One region of the Nonomuraea sp. NPDC049486 genome, then DNA from elsewhere that is predicted to be linked to it. Evidence: predicted binding sites of a transcription regulator. Region 1 holds the regulator's gene; each other region holds the start of a gene.
What was found. The regulator LexA, encoded in region 1, represses DNA repair genes until DNA is damaged. The targets are predictions, from matches to a motif close to TCGAACANNTGTTCGA.
Positions count from the first base shown of each region.

Region 1 (7,240 bases):
GAGGACGGGCGAAGATACGCATGCATGCCTCCCGACTATGCGTCGCAACACCCCCTTCCCGTGATTTTTCACGACATCCGGGAGTCTGTCCGGTTTTGACCGTGTCTTCATTCCTCGCAGTCCTCGGCGCGAAATCGTGTCATCCCCTCGGCGGAGCGCGCACTAGTGTCTACCTGTGACAACTGGCGCATACCTGAGATTCCCCCACCTGTGCGGTGACCTGGTCACCTTCGTCGCCGACGACGACGTCTGGCTCGCCCCGATCGCCGGCGGGCGCGCATGGCGGTTCACCGCCGACCGCACCCCCGTGTCGAACCCCCGTCTCTCACCCGATGGCGCCCGCATCGCCTGGACCAGCACCCGCGAGGGCGCCCCCGAGGCGTTCGCCGCCGAGCTCGACGGGCCGGAAGGCGAGCGGCTCACCCACTGGGGGAGCCCGTCGACCCAGGTGCGCGGATGGAGCGCCGACGGGCAGGTGCACGTCGTCAGCGCCGCCGGGCAGGGCGGCCGCACCAGGACGTGGGCCCACGCCGTCCCGCTCGACGGCGGCCCGGCCACCCGCCTGCCGTACGGGTGGGTGAGCGAAGTCGCCGTCAGCGGCGACCGGGTGGTGACCGTCTCGCCCATGTGGCGCGAGCCGTCCCAGTGGAAGCGCTACCGCGGCGGCACCGCCGGCAAGATCTGGATCGACGCCGAAGGCTCCGGAGAGTTCACCCGCCTGTTCGCCGACAACCCCGCCCAGCACTGGGCCGCCATGTGGATCGGCGACAGGATCGCCTTCCTCGCCGACACCGACGGCATCGGCAACCTCTACTCGACCCTGCCCGACGGCTCCGACCCGCGTAGGCACACCGGCCACGAGGAGTTCTACGCCCGCCACGCCACCACCGACGGCGAGCGGATCGTCTACAGCCACGCCGGCGACCTGTGGCTGCTGGAGAGCCTCGACGCCGAACCGTACCGGCTCGACATCAAGCTCGGCGGGCCGCGCCCGGCCCGCGCCAAGCGGCCGGCGCCCGCCCGCGCCGGCGGGTTCTCCCCGGACGCGACCGGCCGCGCCAGCGCGGTCGAGATCCGCGGCACCGCCCACTGGGTGACCCACCGCGACGGCCCCGCCGGCACGCTCCGCGCCGAGCCGGGCGTCCGGGTACGGCTGCCGCGCGTGCTCGACTCGGACGGCGGCGCCCTCTGGGTGTCCGACGCCACCGGCGAGGACGGCCTGGAGATCGGCACCCCCGGCGGTGAGATCCGCACCCTCGCCGCCGGCGAGCTGGGCCGCGTGCTCGACCTGGCCGCCTCGCCCGACGGCAAGCACGCCGCCGTCGCCACCCACGACGGCCGGCTCCTGGTCGTCGACGTCGAGACCGGCGCGCACCGCGAGCTCGACCGCACCGGCCACGGCGACATCAGCGGGCTCACGTTCTCGCCCGACTCCGCCTGGCTGGCCTGGGTGCATCCGCACCAGGAGCCGCTGTCGCAGATCAAGATGGGCCGCGTCGACGGCACCTCCACCATCGAGGTGACGCCGCTGCGCTTCGCCGACTACGACCCGGTCTTCACCCGCGACGGCAAGCACCTGGCGTTCCTGTCGGTGCGCACGTTCGACCCGGTGTACGACGCGCACGTGTTCGACCTGTCGTTCCCCGTCGGCTGCCGCCCGTACCTCGTGCCGCTGCGCGCCACCACCCCCTCCCCGTTCGACCCCAGCCTGCAGGGACGGGGCTTCAACGGCGAGGACGACCACCCGCAGGCGGAGGAGAAGAAGAAGGACGACGCGCCGCCGCGCACCGAGGTCGACCCCGAAGGGCTCGCCTCCCGCGTGGTGCCGGTCCCGGTGCCCGCCGGCCGTTACGTGAACCTGCGCACCGCCAAGGACGCGCTGCTGTGGCTGCGGCACCCGCTCGCCGGCCGGCTCGGCGACGGCACCGAACCCGCCGGCGAGATCACGCTGGAACGCTACGACCTGAAGAAGCGCGCCAAGAGCGAGCTGGGCAAGGAGTTCCGCGCCTTCGAGGTGAGCGGCGACGGCACCCGGCTCGTGCTCAACGGCAAGAACGGCCTGCAGACCCGATCCGCGAGCGAGGGCGACGAGGTCGTCACCATCGAGCTCGACCGGGTCGCCGTCCAGCTCGACCCCGTCGCCGAATGGCGGCAGGGCTACCGCGAGGCCGGCCGGCTCATGCGCGACCACTTCTGGCGCGCCGACATGAACGGCGTCGACTGGCAGGGCGTCCTCGACCGCTACGCGCCCTTCGCCGAGCGCATCGGCGCCTACTCGGAGCTGATCGACCTGCTCTGGGAGGTGCAGGGCGAGCTCGGCACCTCCCACGCGTACGCCATCGGCAACGGCCCCACGGTCGACCCGCGCCGCCGCCAGGGCCTGCTCGGCGCCGACCTGGCCCGCGACGAGGACGGCACCTGGCGGGTCGAGCGCGTCATCGCGGGCGAGTCGTCCGACCACGACGCGCGCTCGCCGCTGCTCGCGCCCGGCGTCGCGGTCCGCCAGGGCGACGCCCTCGTCGCCGTCAACGGCCGCCCCGTCGATCCGGTACGCGGGCCGCTCCCGCTCCTGGCGGGCACCGCGAACCAGCCGATCCAGCTGACCGTCCGCCCGGCCGCCGGCGGCGAGACCCGCAAGGTCGTGGTCACCCCGATCGCCGACGAGACCCGGCTGCGCTACCACGACTGGGTCGAGGGCCGGCGCGCGTTCGTCCGGGAGGCGTCCGGCGGGCGGCTCGGCTACCTGCACGTGCCCGACATGGTGGCGTCCGGGTGGGCGCAGTTCCACCGCGACCTGCGTACCGAGATGGCGTACGAGGGACTCGTCGTGGACGTGCGCGAGAACGGCGGCGGGCACGTGTCCGAGCTCATCCTGGAGAAGCTGTCGCGCAAGGTCACCGGCTGGATCCGGGTCCGCGGCCACCAGCCGATGCGCTATCCCGAGGACTCCCCGCGCGGGCCCGTCGTCACGGTGACCGACGAGTTCGCCGGCTCCGACGGCGACATCGTCAGCGCCGGCATCAAGAACCGCGGCATCGGCCCCCTCGTCGGCGTCCGCACCTGGGGCGGCGTGATCGGCATCGACTCGCGCTACTCGCTGGTCGACGGCACCGTCGTCACCCAGCCGCGCTACTCGTTCTGGCTGGAAGGGCACGGCTGGGGAGTGGAGAACCACGGCGTCGACCCGGACATCGAGGTCGTCATGACACCCCAGGACCGCGCGGCCGGCCGCGACCCCCAGCTGGAGAAGGCCGTGGAGCTGGCACTCTCCGCCCTGGAGGAGCGCCCCGCCGCCACCCCGCCCGACCTCCCGCCCCTGCCGTAACGACCCCGGGGGACGGCTCCTCGTCCGGAGAGCCGTCCCCGCCCGGCCGATCAGGGGGTCACGGTGGCGATCCTCCGCAGGATCTCGGCGAGAACGGGCTCGGAGGTGGCGAAGTTCAGCCGGACGAACGTCTCGCCGCCCGGCCCGAACACGGCGCCGTCGCTGAGGAGGACCTTCGCCTCCCGCTCCAGCTGCTCCGCCACCCCGGGACGGCCGTAGTCGAGCCATGCCAGGTAGGTGGCCTCCGGCACGCGGTACGTGACGCCCTCGGGCAGGTGTGCGGCGATGGCGCGCCGGTTCCGGTCGAGCAGCGCGACCGTGTCCGCCAGCCAGGCGTCACCGTGCCGCCAGGCGGCCACGGTCGCCTCCACGCCGAACACGTTCGCCGAGCCGAAGAGGAACGGCGGCTGGGCGTCCAGCGCCCCGCGCAGCCCGGGGGAGCCGAGGTGCGCCACCGAGCAGCGGATCCCGCCCAGGTTGAACGCCTTGGTGGCCGAGGTCAGGGTGACCGTCCGGTGAGGCAGGATCGTGCCGAACGGGATGTGCCGGTTCGGCTCGTACACCAGGTCCGCGTGGATCTCGTCGGAGATGACCAGCAGGTCGTGCCGTTCGGCCAGCTCGGCGAGCTCCTCCAGCTCGGCCCGGGTGAAGACGCGGCCGGTCGGGTTCTGCGGGTTGACCAGCAGCAGCACCTTGCACCCGGACAGGTCGGGGATCTCGGCGCGCCACGAGTCGCCGTCCGGCACGAGCCGGATGGGGCGCAGCGGCCGGTCCATGGTCTCCAGCGTGCCGAGGAACGGATGATAGGCCGGGGTGTGCAGCGCCACCCCGTCTCCCGGGGCCGTCCACACGTGCAGGAGCACCTGCAGGGCCTGGTTGATGTCGGAGTAGGAGCGGACCAGGCCCGGATCGGGCTCCCACCTGTATCGGGCGGCCATCCGCTCCGCGAACGCCTCGGCGAGCGGCCCGCTCTGGGGGCTGTCGAGCCACGAGGGATAGCCGAGGTCGCCTTCCGCCCGGCGGCGCAGCGCCTCGACCACCTCGGGAGCGGACGGCAGGTCCATGTCGGCCACCCACGCGGGGATGACCCCCGGGTCGGCCTTCGCCCACTTCAGCCCGTCATTGCGTGCTTTGAACGCTTCACCCACGAATGTGTCGCTCACCCAGACATTCTAGGAATGTCGGCCTTCGTACGGATCAGCCGCCGGCCAGCGACCGCCACAGCCGGTCCGTACGATCACGCCGCCCCCACGCGATCACCCCGCTCACCACGAGCAGGACCAGCGGCAACGCCACAGGCCCGCCGCTCACGAACGCCTCGGTCAGCACCGCACCGGCCATCAGCCCGGCGCCCGCCAGCGCGGCCGCTCCGGCCACCGGGGGCGCCAGCAGGCACACCGCCACCGCGACCTCCAGCACCGCGACCAGGTAGCGGAACCAGTCGCCCCACCCGATCGCCTCGAACGTGGACACCGACGGCTCAGCCCCGGTGAACTTGCCCATCGCCGCCATCAGCAGCATGCCGGCCATGACCACCTGGAGCACCCACAGGCCGGCCCCGGCCAGCCGCCGCCCGGCACTCGGCCTCGTCTCGATCTTCTCCATGCCGCCGACATTATGGACTGCGATCAACCGCCGGAATGCGGCTGGTTACCGGACAAGGGTGGAGGTAGGTGCACTTGCCCGGAGACGCGCCGTGTGCGACGGAACCATGGAACCCGGGCAGCCGGAGAGGCGCCCGCCGGACAGGACGCGCGTGGAGAGGAGGACGGCGACCATCGGCGGGCTGGTGCGCGAGAGCCGGTGAGGAGCGCGGTGCGGCACGGCCGCACCGCGTCTCACGCGGCGAGTGGTCAGAGGCGGCGCAGGACCGCCACGACCTTGCCCAGGACGCTGGCCTCGTCGCCGGGGATGGGCTCGTAGTTGTCGTTGTGCGGCACCAGCCAGACGTGGCCGTCCTTGCGCTTGAAGGTCTTGACCGTGGCCTCGCCCTCGATCATCGCGGCCACGATGTCGCCGCTCTCGGCGACCGGCTGCTGGCGGACCACGACCCAGTCGCCGTCGGCGATCGCGGCGTCGATCATCGAGTCACCGGTGACCTGCAGGAGGAAGAGCGTGCCCTCGCCGACCAACTGCTTGGGAAGCGCGAAGACGTCTTCGACGCTCTCCTCGGCCAGAATCGGGCCACCGGCGGCGATGCGGCCGACCAGCGGGACGTAGGCCGCGGTGGGCCTGTTGACGGGGGCGTCGTCTGTGGCGGTGTCGGGGTCGACCCACAGCACCGGCTCACCCGGCAGCCGCACCTCCAGCGCGCGCGGGCGGTGGGGGTCACGCCGCAGATAGCCCTTGCGCTGCAAAGCCGTCAACTGGTGCGACACGCTGGACGTGCTGGTCAACTGGACGGCCTCGCCGATCTCGCGCATGGACGGCGGATAGCCGCGCTGCTGCACCGAGTCGCGGATCACCTCGAGGATCTTGCGTTGCCTGGGGGTCAGCCCCAGTGAGTCACGCCTTCGCACCGCGAGGTCACTGACCCCATTGGCGTCATCCCGCTCGCTCATGCCTCTCCTCCTCGCCCGGCAACCCGCCCCGCGGGCGAGGCTCCCGGTCCGTGGTCCTGATGTCGCACACAGCGACCGTATCTCTGTTGAAGATCATCTTCAAACAGTTGTTCGAGTCTTCCTCGAAAATGTCGGCAGTGTGGTGTAGAACATCGTACGGGAGTTCGATCGACACCGTGTTCGATTTGCCGATCTTTCTACGGCCGTTTCCGGGGGCCACGACGGCGGGAGGTCCATCATGCGAACGACCAGACGGAGCCATCGCGCAGCGGGCTCACCCACGGGCCGCATCCACGGGATGATCTGATGGCGGATCCGACCGGCGACCACGTCAAGCGCCTCACCCTCATCGTCGACGCCACCCAGGAGGGGAGCCCTCAGGGGCGCCACCCTCGCCCCGACGCGCCCAGGCGGAAGAACGACGGCGGAGCGGGCCCTCGGTCGCGATGGGCCGCCGACGGCAAGCGCCCCCACCTGTACCTCGTCCCCCCAGCCCGCCCCGACTCGGACGCCGGCCCTGGCAGGTGGGGGAGAAGCGACGGTGGACCCGTCCGAGGGGGAGAGCGCGCCCCCGGAAACGGTCAGGTCGTCAACGGCGGGTCCGTCCGAGAGCGAGCGCCCGGAGCCGGTCAGGTCGTCAACGGCGGGCGCCAGGCGGCGGGCGAGCGTGCGCCGGGAGGCGTCGTCAATGGCGGGTCCGTCCGTACGGAAGAGTGTGCGTCCGGACCCGGTCAGGTCGTCAACGGTGGACCCGTTCGAGGGGGAGAGCGTGGGCCGGGAGTTGGCCAAGCCGTCAATGGCAGGCGCCGGGCGGCAGGCGAGCGCGCGCCCGGAGCCGGTCAGGTCGTCAATGGCGGGCCCGTTCGGACGGGAAAGCGAGTGCCGGGAGACGGCCCGGCCGTCAACGGAAGGCCCGTCCGTACGGGAGGGCGAGCGCCCGGAGACGGTCAGGTCGTCAACGGTGGGCGCCAGGCGGGGGGCGAGCGGCGGGTCGTGGAGCGGCGCCGGAGGCAGGGTGCGCCGGAAAGGCGCCTGACGGACGACGGCCCTCTGCGGCGTTCCGGCCTCACCGGCGAAGACGGGCCCGGCGGCGGTCGCGCTGAGCGGTCGCCGGTTTCCCCGGCCCGGGTGCGGGGGCTCAGGCGGGACGGGGCGTCGATGGTGCCCAAGGGGAGTGCGCGCGTAGTGCAAGGGGAGCGGATCCCGGTGGACCAGGCGCCGAGGCGCCGGACGCGTAAGGGGGACGGCGCGATTGAAGGGGACGCGGTGCGGGCGCGTCGCCGCGTCGTCGTGCCCGGGACTCCAGCGCAGCTCGGCCGGCCAAGGATGGGCTGGTTCCCGAGGTTCGCGCGGA
Region 1 covers NZ_JBFAPV010000005.1:490,177-497,416, reverse strand. Annotated here, with positions in the region: gene AB0K05_RS18300 (hypothetical protein) at 1-22, opposite strand, end outside; gene AB0K05_RS18295 (PDZ domain-containing protein) at 176-3,325, shown strand; gene AB0K05_RS18290 (aminotransferase class I/II-fold pyridoxal phosphate-dependent enzyme) at 3,376-4,488, opposite strand; gene AB0K05_RS18285 (DoxX family protein) at 4,523-4,930, opposite strand; gene lexA (transcriptional repressor LexA) at 5,179-5,886, opposite strand; gene AB0K05_RS18275 (hypothetical protein) at 7,153-7,240, shown strand, end outside.

Region 2 (7,240 bases), on a different contig from region 1:
AGCGGCAGTTGCGCCTCCCACGCGAACCCGACGGCGGCGGCCGCCCCGGCGACCAACGCCACGGGCCGCGCCACCCACCCGAACGACCCACCGCCCTCCCGCGTTCCGGCCTCGACGGTCTTCTGTCGTCCGCGACCGCCTTGCGCCTGGCCGAGGCGGCGTTCTGAGGGGCCGGGGAGTCGTTGTGGGAGGAGTGCCGGGGCTGTGCCGGCTCGGCCGCTCATGCGGGCCGGCCTGCGAGTTCGCGGTTCACGCGTGCGGCCACGCGGTGAGCGCGCCAGCCGATCAGGCCCAGCCCGCCTATGAGCAACCCGGCCTGCGCCAGGATCGTGGCCACCTGGACACCCTCCGGCAGCCCGACCGCCAGCTCGGCGGCGGCTGACACCACCAGCACCCCCGCCATGGCCGCGGCCAGCATGCGCATCGGGACCTTGGCCCAGGTGTGCGCCGCGTCCCATGCCTCGCGTGAGGCGAGCGTCTCCCGAGTGCGCAACCCGGCCAGGCCGTTGCGGCTGTCGACGGCACCGGATTCGTCATGGAACGGGATGAGGAGGAGCGCCAGGGCGGGAGCGGTGAGGATGGCGTTGATCAGGATGGGCCCCATCCCGCCATCGTAACCATGACCCGCGATCTCGGGAACGCCGCCGGAGCGGGCTCTCTCCACTCGCGGAACGCTGCCGGACTGGGCTCTCTCTGCTCGCGAAACGGCGCTGAGCCAGCTCCTCCCGCTCGGAAGCACCACCCCATCCACCCCCGCACACCTGCCTGAACATCCCGCCGTCTCCGTAGTGCGCAAGGCCCCGCCATCTCCGTAGTGCAGGTCTCGAAGTTTCCCTTGAGAACGCCCTGTGGCATGTCGTCTCCCCAGAGGCGCTCGTGACAGCGTCGGCACTCCCTGGAGCACGTCGTCTCCCCGGGGACGCTCATAAGAGCGTCAGCTCCCTGAGAGGGGTGTCCTGTGGTGCACCATCTCCTCAGAGCGCTCATGACGGCCTGGGCTCTCCTGAGAGTGCCCGTGGTATGCCGTCCGCGTCCGGGGGCTGCTCTTGGGGACGGCGGCGGGTCGGAAACCCCGGATTCGCCGGAGGTGCGGGGGTTCAGGGGCGTTCGCGAGTGAGGTGAGCGGCGTTGCAGCCCGCCGGTGACACCGTCATGGTCATCGAACCTGTGTTCGTGGAAGCAGTTGACACCGCGCGTGATCGAAATTATGTTCGACCATGTGACGTGAGGCTCGCGGCTCACGTCGGAAGGACCTGGTCGCGGGCCATGCGCTCCCCCAGCGCGGACCCGCGGTCAGGCTCCGAGGGCGAAGGGCGCGTCCTCGTCGTCGGCGGAGACGAGTGGGCGCGTCCTGGCCGGACGGGGAGAGGGGAAGCTCCTCGTCCGGCCGGCCCGGCGGAAATGTCGGTGGGGTCTGCGATCGTTGACCTCAACGGCGGACACGCCGGGAGTCGCCACGACTCTAGGAGGCGAACGACATGGCACCACGGCCCAGAGAAACGCCCGGGCCCCGGCTATCGCCTGCGGTTCGGGCTCACCTGACGGATTCACGTTCCTGCCTGGCGGAGGCGGCGACGGCTCGCTCCCCGGCATCGCGCTACGTGTCGGCCCACCTGGCCGCCCTGCGCGCCGCCGCGGCGATCCTGGCCGCCCGCCCGCAGCCCACCCAGGGTCGCAGACGCCGCCTGCGCAGCGCATGGGAGCTGCTGCCCGAGACCGAGCCGTCGCTCGCCGACTGGGCGGCCTACTTCGCGGCCAGCGCGGCCAAGCGGGCCGCCGCCGAGGCCGGCCTGGTGCGCGGCGTCAGCGCCACGGACGCCGACGAGCTCCTGGCGGAGGCCGAGACCTTCGTCTGCACGGTCGAGGACATCCTGGGCGTCCCTGCCCAGCCCCAGCTCCCCGTGGACGTGCCCCTGGCGGGTTGACATCCCACCCACCCCCTACGAGCGCCCCGGTCTCCCTGCCGTCCACGCCCTCGCATGAGGAGACGTAACGGGGCCAGGCGCCGGCCGTTCCGGCGGTCACCGCGCCGGTGGGATGTCCGCCGCTCTTTCCGGCACGTTGCTCGCCTTGCCGAGCAGCAGCCGGCCTGCTGTGGGTCCCGAGCCCGCAGTCCTGCGTCCCGCAGACGCCCGCAGTCCTGCGTCCCGCAGACGCCCGTTGAGCTGGAACGCCCCGGGGCCCTGCGCTGCGCACGCGAGCTGCTCGATACACCCGATGGCGGCGAAACCCGCCTCCTCCGCCGTCCGGACGACCCGGCGCATCCCGTAAGGGCGGACGAGGGCGGTCGTAGCGCGCGGGTTGAGGAGGTAGCGCCTGTCAGGCTGCCCGCGAACTGCGCACGTGAGCTGACGCCTGCCGTCTGCCCGCGATCCGCGCACGCGAGCTGACGCCTGCCGACGCCCGTGAGCCGACGCCCGTGAGGCGTCCCCGCGTCGCGACGCTCGTGGGTCGACGCTTGAGCCCGGGACGGGCAAGCCCGATGAAGACACCCCAGATGGGCGGCTCCTGCCAGGCGCTCGCCGAGGTCATAGGCATGTGGTGCCTCATTCTGCTCTGCGCCGGCGCCGAGCCGATGTCGCGGCGAAGCTGTGACGAGGGCGGCCCTGGTTGCCGTGTCGGCTTCGAAAGGGGAGCCGCGCCGCCGGAAGCGTCGGCGGTCATGAGCAGGGAGACAGTATGGGAAAGCGCAGAGCCGGGTTCGCCACCGCTGCGGCGGCCACCGTCCTGGTGGCCCGAGCGGTGTTCCCGGGCGCCGCGTCGGCGGCGGAGCCCGTCGTGTGCACGTACAAGATCACTGCTGGTCACTGGTTCGTGGACCTGGGCAGGAACAAGGTCCGCTGGGCCGTGAAGGGCCAGTTGGAGTCCGGCTATCGGTACAACACCCGCTACTTCGGGTCGGTGCTGTACCGCGCCATGAGGATGAGCCCGGTGTGGGGAGAGGCGGCCAAGATGTCGCTGCAGGCGGGCTCCTGCCGTGAGTAGCGGCACTTCTCCCGTCTCGCGCCCGGTGGCGATGGCCCGGCGCCGTGACCGCCGGAGGGTCGCGTTTCCCGCGCCCCGCACGGGAGCACGAGGTTGACAGGCGAGTGAAGGGCGCCGGGGACTAAACACGAGGTTTGTTGGATTATCGAGAACCCACTGAGGGAATGGCGGCGGACCGCTTTTTGGGCCCGGCGAAATGTCTGTTGTGCGGGGCTTTGTCAGAAAACAAGCAAGGGGCACGCCCGGATGGGCGCGCCCCTTGCCGCGGCTGTGGGAGCCGGGTCAGAACGTCTCGACCGCCCGGCGGGCCTCGGCGTCGAGGACGCCCCAGCTGATCAGCTCCTCGGTGAGCTCACTCGGCGACTTGTCATAGATCACGGCCAGAGAGCGCAGATCCTCCTGGCGGATCGACAGCACCTTGCCGTTGTAGTCACCCCGCTGGCTCTGGATCGTGGCGGCGTATCGGGCCAGCGCCCCCGCCTTCTCCTTGGGCAGCGTGGCCAGCCTCTCCAGGTCGATCACAAGCTTGGGCGTCGGCCCGAGCGGGCTCGGCGCGGCACCGCCGGGCAGCAGCTCGGAGACGGGCACCCCGTAGAAGTCGGCAAGCTCGGCAAGCTTCTGCACCGTGACCGCACGGTCGCCGCGCTCGTACGAGCCCACGACCACGGCCTTCCACCTGCCACGCGACTTCTCCTCGACTCCATGCAGGGACAGGCCCTGCTGGGTGCGGATCGCGCGGAGTCGTGCACCAAGCGACTTTGCGTACTCAGACGGCATCGTGTGGCCCCCCGGCTCCTCGTATCTATAGCTCTCAGTAGATTGTGCTCCCTTGCGGCGAATGCCGTTGCCACCGGGGGTCCGATGCCGCTCGGGCACCAATCGGTAGCGATGGCCCTGGGTTCACCCCAGGACGCCGCGCAGGTGCTGGTTACGCACAGTGACGGTAAAGGGGTCGACGCCTAAGGTCAAGCTGATTGGAAAAAAGATGCCGAATCCGGTCCAGCATGGAACGCCTCATTAGCCCCTTCTGTCCCCGTAGTAACTGTACTTCGTCATAGTTTGCCGAGTAACCACAGCGGTTTCGGCACCGGGGGCGAAGAAGTCAGGCCTGGCGTGTCAGAACCAGGACGGGACAGGTCGCCGCCCGTACGATCTTGATGCTGGTGTCGCCCAGGAACACCCGCCTGAGCGGCCCGGTGCCGCTGGAGGCGCAGATGATCAGCTCGCCCCGCTCCCAGGTGCCCGCCCGCATGGCCGCGGCGACGCTCCGGCCCTCGAACACCTCCACGTCAACCCGGGTGCGCAGCCTCTGTCCGCGGGCGGCGGCGGTCAGGTCGGCCATGGCCTGGTCGCGCATCCCCGTCAGCATCTCCTCGCCCAGCGGGTGCCGGCGGTGAGCCGCCTCGACCAGGGTGACCAGCCGCAGCGGCAGGTCCAGCGCGGCCGCGATCCCGGCCGCCCCCTTGACCGCCGCGTCGGCGCAGCGGCCGCGCCGGTAGGCGAGGGTCAGCCGGGTCAGCTCGGCGGGCGGGTCCTCGGCGTACCCGCGCGGGGCCAGCAGCACGGGCACCGGAGAGGAGTGCAGAAGCTGGTCGGCGGTGCTGCCCAGCGAGATGCGACCCCGCGGGCCGCGCGGCGCCGAGCCGATCACCACCACGTCCGCGCCGCGCTTGCGGGCCAGCTCCACCAGGCCGCGCCCGCTGCCCCGGTGGGTGTAGGCGACCAGGCCCGCTTCGTCGCCGGCGAGCTCGGCCGCCTGCGCCAGCGTGGCCTCGGCCTGCTCCTGGAGGAACGCCGCCCACGCGGTCGCCTCCGCCCGGGCGGGCCCCGGCGTGCTCCACGCGGGCGGCTTCACGAACGCCACCTCCAGGCGGGCGCCGGCCTGCCGGGCCAGCAGTACGGCCACCGCCAGGCCGTCGCGGCCACGAGGCTCGGGGACGAACCCGCTCAGCACATTCTCGATCTTCATCTAGGGCACCTCGGCGTTCAGCCGCGAGTGGCGGTAGCCGTACAGGAAATAGCAGAGCAGCCCGGCCAGCATCCACAGCCCGAACGCGACCCAGGTGACGCCGGCCAGCCCGCCCATCACCAGGAAGCAGAACACCACCCCCAGCGCCGGGGTGACGGGGAAGAACGGCGTGCGGAAGCCGCGCGGCAGGCCGGGGCTGCGGTAGCGGAGCACCAGCACGCCCGCGTTCACGATCGCGAACGCGAACAGCGTGCCGATGCTGGTCGCCTCCACGAGATGGCCGAGCGGCAGAAGCCCGGCCAGCACGCAGACGAAGGCGGTGACGATGAGAGTGTTGGCCGCCGGCACCTGCCGCCTGGGGCTCACCCGCTGGAACACGCGCGGGACGAGCCCGTCGCGTGACATGGCGAACAGGATGCGCGTCTGCCCGTACATGACCGTGAGCACCACGCTGGCGATGGCGATGACCGCGCCGAAGGAGATGATCAGGCCCGCCCAGGTCGAGCCGGTGGCCAGGTCGGCGATGAGCGACAGGCTGGCCTCGGTGCCCTCGGGGTTGAAGTCGGTCCACGGCATCGCGCCGATCGCGGCCACGGCCACCAGCACGTAGACGACGGTCACGATGACCAGCGACAGCACGATGGCCAGGGGCAGGTCGCGCCTGGGGTTCCTGGCCTCCTCGCCGGCCGTCGAGGCGGCGTCGAAGCCGATGTAGGAGAAGAACACCTGCGAGGCCGCCGCCGTGATGCCGGCCACGCCCATCGGCGCGAACGGCGCGAAGTTCCCCGCGCTGAAGCCGGTGAACGCCACCAGGCAGAAGAACAGCAGCACCGCTATCTTGATCAGCACGAACACCACGTTCGCCGCCGCGCTCTCGGAGGCCCCGCGCAGCAGCACCCAGGTGGCCAGCACCACGATGAGGATGGCGGTGAGGTTGACCACGCCGCCGTCCTGGCCGGGTGACCGGGTGATCGCGTCGGGCAGCGTCCAGCCGGCCAGGCTCCGCAGGAACGCGTTGAGATACTCGCCCCAGCCGACCGCCACGGCCGCCACCGAGACCGCGTACTCCAGCATCAGGCACCACCCGCACACCCAGGCGACCAGTTCGCCCAGCGTCGCGTACGCGTAGGAGTAGGACGACCCGGACACCGGGATGGTCCCGGCGAGCTCCGCGTACGAGAGCGCGGAGAACAGCGCGGTGATCGCGGCCAGCACGAACGCCAGGACCACCGACGGGCCCGCCTTGGGCACGGCCTCGCCCAGGATGACGAAGATGCCGGTGCCGAGGGTGGCGCCGACGCTGAACAGCGTCAGCTGCCACAGCCCCATCGTGCGGCGCAGCTCGCCGCCCTCGCCGCGGCCGCTCTCGGCGACGAGCCGCTCGGTGGGCTTGGTCCTGAAGAGCCGTCGCACGACCGCCATGACTGCCTCCTAGAGCGTGCCGGTCCGCGGCCAGCGCGCGTTGGGCGTCACGATCGTGCCGGCGTCGCCGGCCAGGATCCGCTCAGCCTGGTCGAGCCGGCCGATGGCGGCCATGTCGCCGGTGTGCTCCACGAACCGGCAGGCCGCCTCCACCTTGGGGCCCATCGACCCGGCCGGCAGGTCCAGCGCGCGCAGCTCGTGCGGGGTGGTGTGCGCGATCCCGGACTCGCGCGGGGTGCCGAAGTCGCGCATCACGCGGGGCACGTCGGTCAAGCTCAGGAACGCGTCGCACTCCAGCGCCTCGGCCAGGAGCGACGCGGTCAGGTCCTTGTCGACGACCGCCTCGACGCCGGTGAGCCGGCCGCGCTCGTCGCGGATCACCGGGACGCCGCCGCCGCCCGCGCAGACCACCACCACGCCCTCGCGCGCCATCCGGCGGATCAGCCGGGTCTCCACGACCCGCCGCGGGGTGGGGGAGGGGACCACCCGCCGCCAGTGCTCCCCGTCGGGCTTGACCGTCCAGCCGTGCTCGCGGGCCAGCTTCTCGGCCTCGTCCCGCTCGTACACCTGCCCGACGAACTTGGCGGGGTCGCGGAAGGCCGGGTCGACGGCCGACACGAGCGTCTGCGTGACCATGGCGATGACCTGCCGGCCGGGCAGCGCGTTCTGCAGGGCCTGCAGGATCCAGTAGCCGATCATGCCCTGGGTCTGCGCGACCAGCGTGTCGAACGGGTAGGGCCGGCTCAGGCCGGGGTCGGCGGCGCTCTGCAGGGCCAGCATGCCGACCTGGGGGCCGTTGCCGTGGGTGATGATCAGCTCGTGCCCGGCCGCGAGCCCGGCCAGCGTCCTGATCGAGGAGTTCAC
Region 2 covers NZ_JBFAPV010000002.1:245,979-253,218, forward strand. Annotated here, with positions in the region: gene AB0K05_RS06085 (class I SAM-dependent methyltransferase) at 1-62, opposite strand, end outside; gene AB0K05_RS06090 (SdpI family protein) at 221-604, opposite strand; gene AB0K05_RS06095 (SAV_6107 family HEPN domain-containing protein) at 1,479-1,925, shown strand; gene AB0K05_RS06100 (hypothetical protein) at 2,680-2,985, shown strand; gene AB0K05_RS06105 (transcriptional regulator) at 3,268-3,762, opposite strand; gene AB0K05_RS06110 (universal stress protein) at 4,088-4,954, opposite strand; gene AB0K05_RS06115 (amino acid permease) at 4,955-6,376, opposite strand; gene arcC (carbamate kinase) at 6,386-7,240, opposite strand, start outside.
Region 2: the regulator LexA is predicted to act here: its motif matches at 1,200-1,215, upstream of AB0K05_RS06095 (SAV_6107 family HEPN domain-containing protein).

Region 3 (7,240 bases), on a different contig from region 1:
GGCGGCGGTCGGCGCGGCCGCCGCCATGGCCGCGGGGACCGCGCTGGGCGCCCTGCTGGCGGCGTGAGATCCTGAGCGGATGCTGCCGCCCATCGACGAGCTCCGGGACCTGGTCACCGCCCGGCTGCGGGCCTTCGACCGGCGAGAGGTTCCGCCCGCCGACGGGATCCGCCGGGCCGCCGTGACCGTGTGCGTGCTGGAGGACGAGCGGCGCGACCCGTACACGATCGTGATCAGGCGGGCGCCGCACGGCCGGAACCCGGGGCAGTGGGCGCTGCCCGGCGGGCGGCTGGACGACGGCGAGACGCCCGTCGAGGCGGCGCTGCGGGAGCTGCAGGAGGAGACCTCGGTCGGCGGCGTGACCGTGGCGGGGCTGCTCGACGACTTCGTGACCGACTCCGGGTTCGTCATCACGCCGGTGGTGGCCTTCGGCGGCTCGCAGCGGCCGGTGGCCGATCCGCGCGAGGTGGCGTCGGTGCACGACGTGCCGCTGGAGTGGCTGCTGGCGCCCGGGGTGCCGCGCTGGCGGGGCGAGCTGCTGCAGCTGCCGCTGGGGCCGTCGATCGTGATCCACGCGCCGACGGGGGCGATTTTGTGGCAGTTCGCGGAGGTCGCGCTCCGTGGCCGTGAGCAGCGGGTGTTCGACGTGGCGCAACCGCACTGGACCAGAACGTGACCGAATCTTGGGCCCGGATGGAATACCTCCAGCCGGATGTCCGTTAGCATCGAATGGCCGATGTGGTCTGTGTCCCCCGGGCCGCAAATTACCGCCTTCACGGAATACCGTTCGGCTGGAGCCGTGTTGTGCATCTCGCCGAGGAGGCGACCGCCACATCGGCCTTAACGCGTCCTCGTGCCCCGTCCCCGGACGGGGCACGACGCGTTTAGGGTGAGTGGCCGGACCGACACGATCGCCTCCTGGAGCGCCAAGTTGCTTTATCACGTGGTCAAGTTCGCCGCGGTGCCGCTCACCCACGCCATGTGCAGGCCGCACCTGTCGGGCGCGGCGCACGTGCCGCGGACCGGCCCGGCCATCCTGGCGGCCAACCATCTGTCGGTGATCGACTCGTTCCTGCTGCCCGCGCTGCTCCCCCGGCACGTCACGTTCGCCGCGAAGAACGAGTACTTCTCCGGCAACCCCGTCTCCAGCTGGTTCATGCGGCTGGGTGGCAGCCTGCCGACCGACCGTGAGAGCGCCAGAGCCGCGCAGGAGATGCTCGACGCCGCCGCCGGGCTGCTGGAGCGCGGCGAGCTGTTCGGCATCCACCCGGAGGGCACCCGCTCCCCCGACGGCCGCCTCTACCGCGGCAAGGTCGGCGTCGCCTGGCTGGCGCTCAAGACCGGCGCCCCCGTGCTTCCCGTGGCGCTCAGCGGCACCGACAAGGTGATGCCGTTCGGCGCCCGGGTTCCCCGCCCGGCCACCGTCGGCATCAGGATCGGCGAGCCGCTGCGGTTCGACGGCGACCATCGCGACGCCCGGGAGCGGCGCCGCGTGACCGACGAGGTCATGGCCGCCATCCAGCGGCTTTCCGGGCAGGAGTACGTCCCGGAGTACGCGTCCGGTCACAAGCCGTCCCATGGCACGTCGTGATGCCGCCCCGCTAAGCTCGGTCCCCTGTCGACGGTCAGGGGGCTGACAGTGGCGCGTACGCGCACCATCGTGATCGTGTCCGTCGCCACCGTGGTGGCGGTGGGGGCCGCCGCCGGTGGCGCCTACTACGTGCTGCACACCCGCGGCACACCCGCCGAGACGGCGCAGCGCTTCGCCGCCGCGTGGCAGTCCGGCGACCAGGCGCGGATGAGCGCCGAGCTGGCCGTGCCGCGCGAGCTCGGCCTCTACGGCCGGCTCCGCGAGGGCCTCGGCGTCGAGTCCACCAAGGTGACGCTGGGGCAGCCGCGCGAGAGCGACGACCGCGCCACCGTCCCCTACACCGCCACCCACCGGCTGAAGAACCTCGGCGACTGGACGTACGAGGGAGAGCTCGTGCTCAAGGTGGCCGACCGCCACTGGAAGGTCGACTGGGCCCCCGCCGCGGTGCATCCGAAGCTGACCTCGGAGGCGGAGTTCACGCTCAAGGCGAAGTGGCCCGAGCGGGCCAAGATCGTCGACGCCGACGGCAACCGCATCGACACCGGCGAGGTCGGCGGCTCGGTCCAGCAGCTCGTCGGCTTCCTCGACAAGGCCACGAAGGACGACGTGCGGCGGCTCGGCTCCGCCTACAAGACCGGGCAGGCGGTCGGGCGGGGCGGGCTGCAGCAGACGTTCGAGAAGCGGCTCGCCGGCACGCCGACGACCGAGATCAGGGCGGGCGAGACCACCCTGGAGACGATCGAGGGCGAGGACGGCGAGTCCCTGACCACCTCGCTCGACCCCCAGGTGCAGGACGCCGCCGTCACGGCGGTCAAGGACCTCGACAAGCCCGCCTCGCTGGTGGCGATCAGGCCGGGCACGGGAGAGATTCTGGGCGTGGTCAACAACCGGGGCGGGTTCAACCGGGCCATCGACGGCCGCTACCCGCCGGGCTCGACGTTCAAGGCGGTCACCGCGGCCGGGCTGCTGGCCGCGGGGCTGAAGCCGGGCGACACCGTGACCTGCCCGAAGTACGTGACCGTGGGCGGGCTGCGCATCCGCAACTCCGAGGAGGCCGCGTACGGCAAGGTGTCGTTCTCCGACTCGTTCGCCTACTCGTGCAACACCTCGTTCGCGCCGCTGGCCAAGCAGCGGCTCGGCGCCGACAAGCTGCTGAAGACCGCCGAGCTGGTCGGCTTCAACACGGCGCCGGCCATCGGCCTGCCCGCCACCGAGCCCAGCTTCCCCAGGGCAGAGTCCGACGCCGAGCTGGCGGCCGAGTCCTTCGGCCAGGGCCGCATCACGGCCAGCCCGCTGTCGATGGCGTCCGTGGCCGCGGCCCTCGCCGACGGCACCTGGCGGCCGCCCACGCTGGTGCCGGAGGCGGAGCAGAAGGTCAAGCCCCGCCCGCTGCCCGACGGGGTGACGGAGGACCTGCACGCGATGATGGCGGCCGTCGTCACCAAGGGCACCGCCAAGGCCGCCGGCCTGCCCGCCGGCACCCACGGCAAGACGGGGACCGCCGAGTACGGCACGGGGCCCGAGCTCGACTCCCACGCGTGGTTCATCGGGTTCAGGGACGACGTGGCGTTCGCGGTGGTGGTGGAGGGCGGTGGCGGCGGCGGCAAGGTCGCCGCGCCGGTGGCCGCCGACTTCCTGCGCGCCCTGCCGTCCTCCCGCTGACCCCGGCCCATTCAGGCGAGGCCCGCGGGACGGGCGGGGTCAGGCGGCGGTCAGGGCGAGGGCGGCCGAGGCCCCCTCGCGCAGGACGAGGATCAGGAGCGTGGCGACGAGCGTGGCGATCAGGAACCAGCTGATCACGATGATGACGGTCGAGCGGCTGGGCGCGTGCCCGCCCGCCGACCTCTCCTCACTGCGGCGCGCGCGCTCGTTGAACGACTCCAGCCGTGCGACGAGTCGCGGATCGTCGTCGACGAGGTGCTGCTCGATCTGGGCCAGCATCCGCTCTTCGTCCTGCGACCAGGCCATGGGTGCACCTCCGGAACGCAAGCTCTGTGCCGCATTCCTGCCCAACCATGAAGATCATTAGCCGTGGGCCGACCTGCCAATTGCGATCTCTTTTGGTTTGCGATCACTGTCGAACCTCTGTTCTAATCATGGCATGCGCTGGGACAACCTGCGTCTGACCGACGCCGGGCCGGACGATCCGGCCGCGCCGCTGTTCGCCCGCGGCGCGGTGGCCCGCACCTTCGACACCCCCGGCTTCCGGGGCATGACCTTCTACGAGATCCAGGCGCGTTCGATCATCAACCGGGTGCCGGCGGCCAGCCGGGTGCCGTTCGACTACACGATCAACCCTTACCGGGGTTGCGGCCACCGGTGCGTCTACTGCTTCGCTCGGAAGACCCACGAGTATCTCGACCTCGACGCGGGGGCCGACTTCGACTCGAAGATCGTGGTGAAGGTCAACGCCGCCGAGCTGGTCCGCAAGGAGCTCGCCGCGCCGCGCTGGCGCGGGCAGCACATCGCGATGGGCACCAACGTCGACTGCTACCAGCGCGCCGAGGGCCGCTACGAGCTGATGCGCGGCATCCTGGCGGCGCTGCGCGACGCGGCCAACCCGTTCTCGGTCCTCACCAAGGGCACGCTGATCCTGCGCGACCTCGACCTGCTCACCGAGGCGGCCGACCGCGCCGACGTGGGCGCGAGCTTCTCGGTCGGCTTCCTCGACCCCGACGTGTGGCGCTCGGTCGAGCCGGGCACCCCCGACCCGCGCCGCCGCCTGGAGGCGTGCGCGACGCTCAACGCCCACGGCATCGGCTGCGGTGTCCTGATGGCCCCGGTGCTGCCCTACCTCACCGACTCCCCCGCCCAGTTGGAGCGGACGGTCAGGGAGATCGCCGCCGCCGGCGCCACCCATCTCACCCCCATCGTGCTGCACCTGCGCCCCGGCGCCCGGCAGTGGTGGCTGGCCTGGCTCTCCCGCGAGCACCCGCGCCTCGTGCCGCGCTATCTGGAGCTGTACGGTCGCGGCGCCTACGCGCCCAGGGCCTACCAGGAGCGCGTCACGACCCAGATCAGGGAGCTCGCCACCCGCTTCGGCATCGGCCGCGCCACCCAGGCCAGGGCCCGCCGCCTCCCGCCGCCGCCACCGCCTTCTCCCCAGCAGCTCACCCTGCTGTGACCCCTGGGCAGCGGGATGGGTGGGGCCTGAGCTTTTCGCGTTCTGGACTCGTACCAAATTGATGGTATGTCGCGTTTTGGTGGAGTAGGGGTATTACGGGGTTAGTGCGTTATATGAGGCGCACTGTCCGTACAGGGGGGACACCATGTCTGACATGAAGAAGAAACCCAGCGCGAAGTCCGGCAAGGCGAAGAAGCAGGCCCTCAAGGCGAACCGGCAGGACAAGGAGATGAAGAAGGAGGCCGCGAAGCCTGAAGAGGCGTAACGACTGGGCACTGGCGAGGCAGCCGGGCCGTCCACATCCCGGCTGCCCTGTCAGATTCGTCTGAAAAGTGTTGACTTCGCAAGCAACGTTATCCCGCCATATGGCGTCTAAAGATCATAGAAGTGGATAGCGCCACGGGGATGAACGGCGCAAACCACTCGAACTCGGTAAGGGCCGACGGGGGGCGACTCCTACCGCCGGCCTCGCCGATCCATCACGTTGTCAACCGGCGGGGGGACGTTCCAGGTGCGGACATGGGCGCGTAAGGGCAAGTCAGCGGCGGCCCGGGTGTACAGGGGTTACAACCGGCGCAGGGCGCGCAAGGCGCCCCCGCCGTCGACGCGGGAGATCAAGATCCTCCTGCTCCACGCCAACGGCATGGGCGGCACCATCAGGACCGTCTTCAACCTCGCCGGCCAGCTGGCCGAACGGCACGACGTGGAGATCGTGTCGATCCTGCGGGAGGACGAGGAGCCGTTCTTCCCGCTGGACCCGCGGGTGCGGGTGCGCTATCTGGACGACCGGCTGACGCCCGGCTCCGACCCGGTGCGGGCCATGCTGTCGAAGCTGCCGAGCAGGCTGATCCCGCAGGACGAGACCGCCTACCACCGGTTCACCCTGTGGACGGACCTGAAGCTGGCCCGGTTCATCCGCTCGGTCGGCACGGGCGTGCTCATGGCGACCAGGCCGGGGCTCAACCTGGCGGTGGCCCAGTTAGCTCAGCCCAGCGTGATCACGATCGGGCAGGAGCACGTGGCGCTCAAGGTCAAGGACCAGGGCCTGCAGGAGCTGATCAAGTGGCGCTACCGCCGCCTGGACGCGCTCGTCACGCTCACCAAGGCCGATCTGAGCGACTACCGGGCCGCGCTGCCCAAGCCGCCGAAGAAGCTGGTGCGCATCCCGAACGCGGTCCCGCCGATGAACGGCGACCTCGCCAAGGGCGACGCCAAGGTGGCGGTCGCGATGGGCAGGATGACCAAGCTGAAGGGGTTCCACCGGCTGATCAAGGCCTGGGAACAGGTGGCGGCCGCGCACCCCGACTGGACGCTGCGCATCTTCGGCGCCGGCCCGCAGGAGGACAACCTGCGCGAGCAGATCGCCGAGGCCGGCCTGGAGGGCAAGGTGGAGCTGCCGGGCAAGACCGCCGACATCGGCGCCGAGCTGGAGAAGGCGTCCATCCACGTGATGAGCTCCCGCCACGAGGGCTTCTCGCTGACGATCCTGGAGGCGATGGCCAAGGGGGTCGCGATCGTCTCGTTCAACAGCCCGCACGGCCCCAAGGAGATGATCACCGACGGGGTCGACGGGCTGCTGGTCAAGCCTCGCACCGAAGACAACCTGGCGGCCGCCATCATGCGGGTGATCGAGGACGAGCCGCTCCGCCGCCACCTGGCCGCCGGCGGCCTGGAGACCGCCAAGCGCTACGACATCGCCGCCATCGGCGCCCAGTGGGAGGAGCTGATGGACGACCTGCTGGCCCGGCGCACCCGCGTCAGGCTTCCGGCCCCGACAGCTCCACCGGTTCGGCGATGACGTCGACCAGCGCGCCGTTGCGGTAGACGGTGATCGGCAGCGGCCGCCCGATCGCGTCGGCGAACATCAGCCGCTGCAGGCTCTGCGCGTCGCCCACCGGGTTGCGGCCCGCGCTGAGCACCAGATCGCCGGCGCGCAGCCCGGCCCGGCCGGCGGGCGAGCCGGCGATCACCTCCACCACGCGCAGCGCGCCGTCCTGGCCGGTGCGCCGCCGCAGCGCCTCGGGCAGCGGCGCCGGCGAGGTGACCAGCCCCAGGAACGCCCGCCGCACCCGCCCGTCGCGGATGAGCGCGGCGACGATGGCCCGCGTGGTGGCGTTGACCGGCACGGCCAGCCCCACGCCCACGCCGGCCACGGCGGTGTTCACGCCGACCACCCGCGCCCGGGAGTCGGCCAGCGCGCCGCCGGAGTTGCCGGGGTTGAGCGCCGCGTCGGTCTGGATCACGTCCTCGATGAGCCGTACGGCCGAGCCGCTGCGGGCGGGCAGCGACCGGCCCAGCCCCGACACCACGCCCGCCGTCACCGATCCGGTGAGCCCGAGCGGGTTGCCGACGGCGACCACGAGCTGGCCGACGACGAGCTCGTCGGCCTGACCGAGCTCGGCGGGCTCGGGAGCGGGCACCCCGGAGCGGATCACGGCCAGGTCGGACAGCGGGTCGCGGCCGATCACGGTGAACGGGCCGGAACTGCCGTCGGCGTAGGCCACGGTGCCGGACCGGGCGGAGCC
Region 3 covers NZ_JBFAPV010000020.1:55,860-63,099, forward strand. Annotated here, with positions in the region: gene AB0K05_RS39275 (hypothetical protein) at 1-67, shown strand, start outside; gene AB0K05_RS39280 (CoA pyrophosphatase) at 80-676, shown strand; gene AB0K05_RS39285 (lysophospholipid acyltransferase family protein) at 890-1,591, shown strand; gene AB0K05_RS39290 (penicillin-binding transpeptidase domain-containing protein) at 1,667-3,253, shown strand; gene AB0K05_RS39295 (DUF3040 domain-containing protein) at 3,293-3,559, opposite strand; gene AB0K05_RS39300 (Rv2578c family radical SAM protein) at 3,693-4,715, shown strand; gene AB0K05_RS39305 (glycosyltransferase family 4 protein) at 5,269-6,513, shown strand; gene AB0K05_RS39310 (trypsin-like peptidase domain-containing protein) at 6,473-7,240, opposite strand, start outside.
Region 3: the regulator LexA is predicted to act here: its motif matches at 3,669-3,684, upstream of AB0K05_RS39300 (Rv2578c family radical SAM protein).